2 linked regions of the Methanothermobacter thermautotrophicus str. Delta H genome follow. Each later gene encodes a partner of the first gene's protein in a complex. Links are inferred from orthologs where the notes say so. Each region holds a gene or a part of one and is shown in the gene's direction. Other genes may lie near its edges.

Region 1 (5,409 bases):
TGTGACAGCCGGGGAGAATGGCATGAAGACAACCGCCTACGAATCAGACTCCTCCTGCAAACTTGACATCAACCCTGAATGGGTAGCTGGAAGGGCCTGCCGGATTGCAAGGGATTCGATGGGGGGCAGGAGTATTGAAAGCGGCAGGATCCCCGCAGTCCTGGACTACCATGCAGCAGCAGGACTCCTTGGAACATTCGCAGGCGCATTCAGCGCAGATAACGTCCAGAGGGGGAGGTCCGTACTGGCAGATAGGATTGGAAGCCAGGTCACAGGTGAGGGCCTCTCAGTATACGATGACGGTACCCTTGAGGGGGGCCTGGGATCAGCCCCCTTTGATGGTGAGGGGACACCCTCCCAGAGGACAGCCCTTGTTGAGGATGGAATTCTGAGGGGATACATGCATAACATATACACAGCATCAAAGGGGCGGGCTGATAGCACAGGTAATGGTCTGAGGGGCTACATGGAGGTCCCGGCCGTCTCAACCACCAACTTCATACTTGAATTTGACAGTACAGTGCCACTGGACGACTTCAGGGGGATCTTTGTCACAGATGTCCTTGGAGCCCACACAGCAAATCCAATATCCGGTGATTTCTCGGTGGAGGCCAACAATGCGTTCATGGCGGACTCAGGGGAATTCACACCTGTTAAGAAGGCAATGCTCTCAGGGAACATATTTGAGCTCATGATGAAGGTCTCATCAACGGACCTTGAAAGGAGGCAGGTGGGGGGCTTTGTAACCGCGCCCCTCATGGTTGAGGATGTTCATGTCACAGGGTAACCCCATTTATCATTCATGATCATGTCACTGAAGGATGCACTTCACCACTACCTCTCTGTGAGGGATGGTAGGACGGATGCCAGTTTCATGGTGGCCGCCAGGACACCGGCATCCTTCCATGAAACCTCAGGGATGTCTGAACTCTGGAGGGAACATGAAAGGATAGAGAAGGGCATAGAGTGTTCAGGAGCATGTGAAAGGTCCTTCCTTGATCTTAAAATCGAAATCGCTGAAAGGATCCTGGGGGAGTGTTCACTGTGCCCCTGGAGGTGCGGGGTTAACCGCCACAGGGAGCAGGGACACTGCGGTGTCATGGAGCCACGGGTGGCCTCGGAGTTCCTGCACTACGGGGAGGAGGCCCCCCTTGTACCCAGCCATACCATATTCTTCTCTGGCTGCACCCTGAGGTGTGTCTTCTGTCAGAACTGGGACATATCCCAGAACCCCTCTGCAGGCAGACACATTGAGGTGGATGAACTTGCAGCGCTCATAGAGGAGAGGAGGCGCATGGGGGCAGCAAACGTCAACTTCGTGGGCGGAGACCCGACACCAGCACTCCCATATATCCTGAGGGTTCTATCCAGGGTTTCCATCAGTGTGCCTGTCGTATGGAACAGTAACATGTACATGACCAGGGAATCCCTCAGGCTCATAATGGGTGCTGCAGACCTCTACCTCACGGACTTCAAGTTCGGCAACAGTGAATGTGCAGAGAGACTGGCAGGTGCCGGTAACTACTTTGAGGTTGTATCCAGGAACCACCTCATGATAGCAGGTGAGGATATGATAATAAGGCACCTGGTGCTTCCAGGGCACCTGGAGTGCTGCACGAAGCCCATCATATCATGGGTCGCAGAGAACCTGGGAACAGACACTGTAATGAACATAATGGGCCAGTACCGGCCCCTCTACAGGGCTTCAGCTTACCCTGAGATCAACCGTCCCCTCTACATTGAGGAGCTGGAGGAGGCCAGAAGATGGGCCCTGAGTGAAGGCCTTGAAAACCTTATCTAGGGGGAATCTGATGAAGATACTGATCACCGGGAGACCCGGCAGCGGGAAGAGCACCATGGTTGGAAGGCTGAGGGATTACCTTGAGGGCATGGGCTTTTCGGTTGGGGGGATCATAACACCTGAGGTGAGGGTGGGTGGTTCAAGGTGGGGATTTGAGGTCGTTGACATAGCATCGGGCAGGAGGGGCCTCCTTGCGTCAGTTGAAACAGAGGGCCCCCGTATTGGAAGGTACGGTGTAAATGTGGGGGTCATGGATGAACTGGCTGTCCCTGCAATCCGGAGGGCCATGCTGGAGGATGACTGCATAATCATAGACGAAATCGGCCCCATGGAGCTTAAGAGCCGGGAATTCAGGAGGACGGTAGACGAGGTCCTCAGCTCTGACGTCCTCCTCATTGCAGCGGTACACAGGAAAACCCTTCAAAGTATAAAAAAGAGGGAGGACATAAGGGTATTTGTTGTTGATCCTGAAAAACGGGACAGGGTTTACCTCAGGATAATTGACTTACTTGGTGATTATCATGGAATGCGCTGATTATGGTCTTACAAGAAAACTTGAAAGGGATAACCTCAACCTCAACCCCCTCCAGCGTGGCGGTGTTCTCCCCGCCGCTGCAAGGAAGGCCCTCCATGAATTCGGGGATGGTTACAGTGTCTGTGACTACTGTGATGGGAGGCTGGACCAGGTCACAAGGCCCGCGATAAACTGCTTCCTTGATGACCTTGCAGACTTCACAGGCTCCGATGCGGTGAGGACGGTTCATGGTGCAAGGGAGGGTAAATTTGCGGTGATGCATGCACTCTGTGAGAGGGGTGACACCGTTGTTGTTGATGGAAATGCCCACTACACAACACACCTTGCAGCTGAGAGGAACGGCCTTGAAATCGTTGAGGTGCCATCAACCGGACACCCCAGCTATGAGGTAACACCCGAAGCCTACAGGGAGGTCCTTGAGGAGACCATCGACAGGGTTGAGGTTAAACTTGCTGTGCTGACCCATGTCGATGGTAACTACGGGAACCTGACAGATGCACGTGGCGTGGCGGACGTCTGCAGGAAGCTGGGGGTCCCATTACTCCTGAACTGCGCCTACTCCATGGGAAGGCTCCCGGTTAACCTCAGGGAACTTGGGGTTGACTTCGTTGTTGGGAGCGGTCACAAGAGCATGGCGGCCTCCGGGCCTATAGGTGTGCTGGGGATGAAATCTGAGTGGGAGGACACTGTGCTCAGGAGGTCAGGGAGGCATGAGAAGAAGGAGCTTGAACTCCTGGGCTGCACATCACGTGGAGCGCCACTGGCAACCCTCATGGCCTCTCTGCCCTATGTGAGGGAGAGGGTTTCACGCTGGGACGGGGAGGTTAAGAAGACACGCTACCTTGTCTCTGAACTTGAGGATATCGGGGGTATAGAGCAGCTGGGTGTGAGACCCAAGGAACATGACCTCGTGAGGTTTGAAACCCCTGTTTTCCATGAGATAGCGGCTTCACATCCAAGGAAGGGCTTTTTCCTCTATGAGGAACTTAAGAAGAGGGGTATAGTTGGAATAAGGAGGGGCCAGACAAAGTGGTTCAAGTGCAGCATCTATGGCATGACAGAGGAGCAGGTGCAGTACGTGGTTGACTCATTCAGGGATATAGTCGAGGAGAACCGGTGAGCTGACCGCTGGCTGCAGTTCTTGAAAAGAGAGGAGAAATGTTACCTTTTTCATGTAAAGAGGGGTAAGGGAGAAAAATCAGTGGATTCCAGTAGGCTGTTCTCAATTTTATGAGTACATTTAGAGGACCACAGGGAACTGGATCTCCCTCACATCCCCATGGAGGATCTCCCTTGGCGCACCTATTACGTCCAGCCTGTTCTCCTCAACGTATTTTATGAGCTTTCTGTAGGCCTCCTCACGGGCTTCTGAGTATTCTGTAAATATCACAGTATGGCCCGGGATTGTGACTATCCTCACCTTCCCGTCACCCTCAGATTCGCCCTTTACAGGTATACCCACATCGTATCTTCCCTCGTCCTTGAGGGGTGCTGTGTAGAAGATCACTGTGGGGTCACCGTCGGCCTCAAGTTTATCATTTGATGATACAAAGTCTGAAACCTCTTCAAGGACCTCCAGTGTTTTACTGAAGGGCCCTGTAAAGGTTATCACAGCAAGTTTCTCATCATCCAGTGTCCTTTTACCTATCATTACAATCACCGTTAACCAACGACCATCATGGGCTTTGTGGCTGATTTAAGAACCTTCCTTGTTATGCTTCCGGATATTATGCGGTCAAGGCCGTGTTTGCCTGAGCTGCCCATTACAACGAGGTCCACGTCCTCGTCCTCCATGACCTCGAGGATCACCTCTGCGGGGTTACCCTCAAGTATAACCGTATCAAGGCGGGTTTCTGTCATGTGGCCCAGCTCCTGTTGAGAGCTGAATTCCTCCTTGAGGATGGATATTGCCTTCTCTGCCTGTTTTTTCAGTATCTCCTCAAGGCGTCTGCTGATATCCTCGTCCCAGATTTTCCTGTAGGACGTGTCAACTACACTTATGGCCAGTATGTCTGCCCCGCTCATCCCTGCTATGTGGAATGCGTGCCGGGTTGCCTTCCTGGCGTCCCCTGAGCCGTCTGTGGGTATCAGTATTCGCCGGTACACCTCTACACCCCTTCGCTTCCAAGGATTATTGAGTCGTCTGCTGAGTTCTGGAGTGCTATACTGAAACCTGGCTCTGCACCTATGACCAGGGTCTCCTTCCCGTTCTCCTTGGCTATGTTTATGAGGGGGAGGAAGTCAGCGTTCCTTGTCATAATTGCAACCACATCGATGTTGGGGTTGTGTATGAGTTCAAAGGCTTCAACTGCGAGCTGAACATCCACATCACCCGCAACTATCATGGGTGAGAAGCCCTGGTTCACAACGGCCTCTATCAGCTTATCTGAGGCGTACTGGTTCAGCAGCACCTTTCCTACCTTGAGGTTTCCCCTGTCAAAGAGGAGGTTCTTTACAAATTCAAGATCTGAACAGAATTCCTTTCTGAGCATGTTTGGACCATCAACAAGGAGCCCAAGACTCTTTTTATCTTTTCTGCTGTTGTTTATTATCACAAAGTTATCGTCATTATCCATTTCATCAGTTCCTCTCTTTAACTTTTAATACCCTTATGTATCTAAAAACTTATATAGTTATGTGGTGCTGTTGAGAAAGAGTTTAGATGTTATTTTATTAGGGCCTGAGGGCGGATTCAAGGAAAACCTCAAGGTCCTCCCAGAACCTGTCCCTGCTGATATTCCTGGCCTCCAGGACCATCCTGGATGTGAAATCAAGGTTCAGGGCGTTTATGGCCAGTGTATGGATGTATATGGATAGCTCCACAGGGTCGAGGTCGCTGCGGATGCTTCCGTCATTCATGCCCTCCATTATGGCCTCAACCATGAGCCTCCACATTCCGGTACGGAGGTCCACTATCTCCCGCGCATCCTCACTTTCACTCAGCTCGAACCTCTCGGTGCCACTGTAGCAGTATATCCTGAAGTAGTCGGGGTGTTCCTTTGAGAAGCTGTAGAGGGCCTCCACCATGGCCCTGACCTTACCGTATCCATCCGTGTCAAGCTCCAGGCACCTT
Region 2 (5,364 bases), 130 kb from region 1 along the record:
CCCTGTGTCCCTGTAAAGTAAAGGTAACCCCCTCCGATTACCAGTAAAGCTATGATGAGTATCCCCTTCTTCATCAGTTCACCTGCTCGAGATATTATTAACTTTGTAGCGATTTATATCTTTCTCTAAACAGATTAGGCAGTTTTATATGTGACTATTTATATAGTTTTACCTGCGGGAATCCGCGGAGGTGTGAAAGATATGGATATAGGTGAAATTGTAAATGATGCCATAAGGTACCCCTCCAGTGACTGGAAGAAGGTCATAATACTGGGTGTCCTTATAATAGCCAGTATTCTAATTCTACCCGTCTTCCTGGTCATGGGGTACGGTTTCAGGGCGCTGAAGGCCTCAATAGCTGGCTTCGATGAACTGCCTGAATTCGATGAATGGGGAGAAATGTTCGTCGATGGGCTCAAGGTATTCGTTGTTCAGATAGCATACATGATAGTTCCACTGATAATTATATTCGCAGGTGTTCTTGGTTCCTTTACTATGGTTTCACCAGACACAGGTGTTATCACAAACCCCACAGCATTCACAGGCCTCGTAGGAGGTACAACGATAATAGGCATAATACTCGCAATTATCCTTGGACTCATAGAGACAATAGCCATCGCACACATGGCCTACAATGACAGCGAACTCGGTGCAGCCTTCAGGTTCAGTGAGATACTTGACGTGATATCCCAGATCGGATGGCTGGACTACATAATCTGGTACATCGTTGTGGGTCTGATCTCAGCGGTGATGGCATTCATTGCAAGTTTCCTGAATGTGATACCGGTTCTGGGTACCCTGATCGCGGTCCTCATAATATACCCCTACATCCAGCTCTTCTGGAACAGGGCCCTTGCACTCAGATACGCCTACGAATAATAATTACCCTCCTTTTTTATTTTCCCATCTTCAGATAAACATTTATAAGGGAACATCCCCTATCTTATAAAAGTTGATGACTTCTTCTAAACTTATATTCACTTAAAAAACTTTATAATATAACTTTCATAGGCATACATTGTTTAGTGGTGATTTGTATGGATGATGATCTGGTCAAAATCGATGATATTGACAGAAAGATAATAGACCTCCTGAATGAGGACGGACGCATGTCCTACAGGAACATATCAAGGATACTCGACGTTTCAGTGGGTACCGTCCACAACCGTGTTGAAAAACTTGTTAAAAAGGGGGTTATAAAGAAATTTGTGCCCATAATCGACCACTCCAAGCTCGGATACAAGCTGACAGCCATCATAGGTGTGAAGGTCAAGGGAGGGGTCCTGAGGAACTGGGAGACAAGGACCGCCTACCATAAGAACGTCCTGGCAGTGTATGACGTTACAGGAGAATTCGACGCCATACTCATAGGTAAGTTCCGGGACACCGGTGAACTTGACAGCTTCATAAAGGGCCTCCTCAGTGAGGGGGATGTGCAGAGGACATACACACAGACCGTCCTAAACATCGTCAAGGAGGATATGACCTCCACCAAGATGATCGGAGATTAAATTATTTATCCCCTGAATCAGAAAATGATAACCATATGGTTATCATCCACTCCCCATCCTATGACCTGCACAATCATGAGGGTCACGTTGAAAATAGTGGCAGGACCAGGGCCATCCTTAGGGCCATAGAATCCTCAGATCTCTCCCCAAGGTTCGTGGAACCCGGGATGGCTGGAATCGATGATATCCTCATGGTACACAGCAGTACTCATGTGGAGTACCTTGAGGTCTTCGCAGGGAGGGGTGGCGGATGGCTTGACTATGACACCTACATGACCCCCGAGAGCTTCAGTGTCGCGAGGCTCTCAGCAGGTGGAGCCATGCTGGCTGCCGAGGAGGCCCTCAGGGATGGCTGGTCCTACTCACTTGGAAGGCCCCCGGGCCACCATGCCACCTATGACCGCTCCATGGGTTTCTGCATATTCAACAACATAGCCATAGCCATTGAGCATGCCCGCAGGAACCTCGGGGTCTCAAGGCCTCTGGTACTTGATTTCGACGTCCACCACGGGAACGGTACATCCAGCATATTCTACAGGGACAGGGATGTGATGTACATATCCATACACCAGGACCCACGGACCCTCTTCCCTGGAACCGGGTTCATTGATGAGACCGGCTCCGGTGAGGGGGAGGGCTTCAACCTCAACATCCCCATGCCCAGGGGCTCGGGTAACCGTGAGTACCTCTGGATACTCGGGATGATACTCCCGGCGGTCCTGGAAGGATTCCGACCGGATATGATCTTTGTATCGGCAGGCTTTGATGCCCACAGAAGGGATCCCCTTGCAGAGATCATGGTTGATGAGGAGTTCTTCTCATGGATCGGGTGGTTCATCCATCAGACAGGACTCCCCTGCACCGCGGTTCTGGAGGGTGGCTATGACCCTGAGGCCCTTGGGAGATCAAACATCGCATTCATGAGGGGTCTTGATGGTGAGGAATACGAACCTGAAACAGCGGCGCCCGGGGGTGTCTCTGAAATATTCAGTCAGCTGAGTGACAGGTTTTCAGCATACTTCAACTTCTGAGAGGGTATTGAAATGGATAGGATCAGATTCGAACAGGCAGAGAAGCTTATAAGAAAGTCATGCATTAACCTCAAGAGGGAACAGGGATTCAGGGATGCCAGTGATGGTGTCATCGACACCGGGAAGCTTCAGGAGGCCATGATGGAACTCATCGATGCCGAGGAGTACCTTTACACAAGCCTCCCAACCCATGAACTTGGAGGTGAGGATGCTTCAGAGTTCTGCAGGAAGCTGATAGCCGCCAGGGAGGCCATTGACCATATACTCGCAGACTTCGGTGTCCTTGAAAGGCAGGACCCATCCGAGAGGATAAGGGAGGCTGCAAGGGGTAAACTCATAATTGTGAACAATTCCTCAGTCAAAAAACTCCTTGTGAAGGCGGGGGTAGAAGCTCAGAATATCCTGGTTGCAGGAGCACCCCTCTCAGTTGATGATATGAGGGAGATAAACCCAAAAATCCCTGAAAGTGCCCTCAGGGGTATAGAGAAGAAGATAGAGCACCTCCGGAACGACATTGAGAGGAAGCTTGATGCCCTGGAGGATGTTCTGGTTGTGGGAGAACCCGATAAGAGTACAGTTCTACTCGCAGCAAGGGCGGAAGAACTCTATGGTGCCGATTCAAGGTTAATGGAGAACATAAAGGATCTGAACTCTGAGGATATTCTGGAGTTACTCTCCTGATTCCTGATTTTCCATCTGCTCTGAGGTGGTCTGAACTATCAACTGAATTTTCTGCATCCAACCACTAATGAACTGTTATGAGATATCCCTCATCACTGATTTTCCCTGCACTAACCTGAAGGACAGCCAACTGATCAAATCAGTAATACTTCACCGGACAAGTATATAAGCAAAGTTCTCATACTATAGTTAAAACCTAGGTAACCATTACTCATGGGGTGTAAAATTTGGGTTTAGTTTGTTTTCCAGATACACAGGACAAGATTCCTAGCATCCCCGTCCACCTCACAAGGGTGGGTGTTACAGGTGTTAAGAAGCTTCTGAAGATAGAGCGGGAGGGCAGAAGGCCCATAATCCTGCTTCCAACATTTGATGCCTTCGTGGATCTTCCGAGCAAACAGAGGGGGATCCACATGTCAAGGAACCCCGAGGCCATAAGTGACGTCCTCGAGGAGGTTGTTGAGAACAACGCACTTGAACTCGAATCCCTCTGCGCAGAGATAGTTAATGAACTCCTCAAGAAGCACAGGTACGCCCGGAGGGCCGAGGTAAGTATGAACAGCGACTTCATGTTCATGAAAAGGTCGCCGGTGACCCGGAGGAAGAGTCAGGAGATGACAAAGATAATGGCAGACGCCATCGGTTACCGGGACGATGATGGGATAGTCATACGGAAGATGATAGGGGCAGAGGTTGTGGGTATGACCGTGTGTCCCTGTGCACAGGAATCTGTCAGGGAAGCCTCACGCCAGAAGCTCCTTGAATTTCTTGACGATGAGACCGTCGAGAGAGTCCTTGACTGTGTATCCTTCGCCTCCCACAACCAGAGTGGGCGTGGCATGATAATGATAGAGGTCCCTGAGGACCAGACCATAAGGGCTGAGAAGCTCATAGACATCATAGAGAGCTCCATGAGTTCACCTGTCTATGAACTCCTCAAGAGACCCGACGAGAACGCGGTGGTGATGAGTGCCCATGAAAATCCCATGTTCGTTGAGGACTGTGTCCGTAACATGGTCCACAGGATAGTCAGTGAGTACCCCCACCTGCCGGATGACACCATCGTTACCGTAAGGCAGATAAACGAGGAGAGCATACACAGACACAACGCCTTCGCAGAGAAGGTTGCGACCATGGGAGAACTCAGATACGAGATAGAAGAACTTAACGGTGCCGGGAGTTGATATGATTGATGAAACTGCACAGGATAGCCGGAGAAATCATGGGTTTCTTTGAAGCATTTGAGGGTTCCAGACCCGCACTTGACTCCCGGGAAATTCTCATAGTGAGGGGGATGTCCAGGAAGAGGATGAATGCGGATGACATGTCCCGGGAACTTGATAGTTTGATTGAACACCTTGGAGCCGCGGAACTGGATTTACTCTCAGAGGAGGGCGCTGCCCTCATAGGTGTGATGGATGAACAGATAAGGTCATGTGTGGAGGTTGGAACCGAAACCGATATAGGAGGAATACACCGTCTGAAGGAATCCCTTGAGGATATGAACTTCAGTGTTGAGTACCGCCTCTGCATGGCCGACGAGACAGGCCTCTTTGTTGTTCTCTACAGGGACCGGAGCGGAGTCGGACCCTGCTTTGTTGAGGCTGTTGTCTCTGACCTATCTGAATAATCTAATTTTAACGGTGCTCCCATGCTCCACTCAAAGGACGAAGTACTCGAAGTCCTCCTCATGAAGGGGCCGGATATACTGGACCTCATGAAGAGGGCCTGTGAAACTGGAAGCGTGACCTACTCAAGGAACATATTCATACCCCTCACAAGGGCCTGCCGGAACCGCTGCGGATACTGCACCTTCAGGTCAGACACCCCCGAGCCCCCCCTACTCGAACCTGAAGACGTTATGGGTGAGGTGAGGAGAGCCCTCTCCCTCGGCTGTACCGAGGCCCTCTTCACCTTCGGTGAGGATGCCCATGAGTTCCCAGGGGTTCGGGACAAGCTTGAATCCCTTGGCTTTGGAGATATGACTGATTACACATATCACCTCTGTGAGCTGACACTTGATGCTGGACTCCTGCCACACACCAACATGGGTGTGATAGGCTACCGCGAACTGAGGATGCTGAAGGAGGTAAACGCATCCATGGGGCTCATGCTCGAATCAGCGAGTCCCAGGCTCATGG

The links. The genes of interacting proteins can lie anywhere in the genome.
Region 2: the proteins of pscS (region 1) and MTH_RS05685 are in contact, whole or in part, in a solved structure (PDB 3WKR), measured with the Methanocaldococcus jannaschii proteins. The link is inferred for Methanothermobacter thermautotrophicus str. Delta H from one-to-one orthologs.

Annotation. Positions count from the first base shown.
Region 1 is NC_000916.1:969,157-974,565, reverse strand. The notes cover bases 1,487-4,389. They hold pscS (O-phospho-L-seryl-tRNA:Cys-tRNA synthase), read left to right. Parts: upstream 1,487-2,322; coding sequence 2,323-3,456; downstream 3,457-4,389. Other genes in these bases: MTH_RS05050 (universal stress protein), read right to left, coding at 3,999-4,389; MTH_RS05055 (transcriptional regulator), read right to left, coding at 3,577-3,987; MTH_RS05065 (NTPase), read left to right, coding at 1,812-2,336; MTH_RS05070 (radical SAM protein), read left to right, coding at 1,487-1,801. Outside these bases: MTH_RS05075 (TldD/PmbA family protein), read left to right, coding at 1-787; more of MTH_RS05070, read left to right, coding at 809-1,486; more of MTH_RS05050, read right to left, coding at 4,390-4,442; MTH_RS05045 (TIGR00288 family NYN domain-containing protein), read right to left, coding at 4,445-4,912; MTH_RS05040 (TetR/AcrR family transcriptional regulator), read right to left, coding at 5,010-5,409. UniProt on the Methanocaldococcus jannaschii protein: Converts O-phospho-L-seryl-tRNA(Cys) (Sep-tRNA(Cys)) to L-cysteinyl-tRNA(Cys) (Cys-tRNA(Cys)).
Region 2 is NC_000916.1:1,095,601-1,100,964, forward strand. Bases 1,531-4,388 are described here. They hold MTH_RS05685 (DUF2100 domain-containing protein), read left to right. Parts: upstream 1,531-2,554; coding sequence 2,555-3,223; downstream 3,224-4,388. Other genes in these bases: MTH_RS05680 (histone deacetylase family protein), read left to right, coding at 1,547-2,542; mptA (GTP cyclohydrolase MptA), read left to right, coding at 3,451-4,388. In the rest of the region: MTH_RS05665 (hypothetical protein), read right to left, coding at 1-74; MTH_RS05670 (DUF4013 domain-containing protein), read left to right, coding at 202-879; MTH_RS05675 (Lrp/AsnC family transcriptional regulator), read left to right, coding at 1,038-1,511; more of mptA, read left to right, coding at 4,389-4,407; MTH_RS05695 (DUF2120 family protein), read left to right, coding at 4,416-4,853; 7,8-didemethyl-8-hydroxy-5-deazariboflavin synthase CofG, read left to right, coding at 4,875-5,364.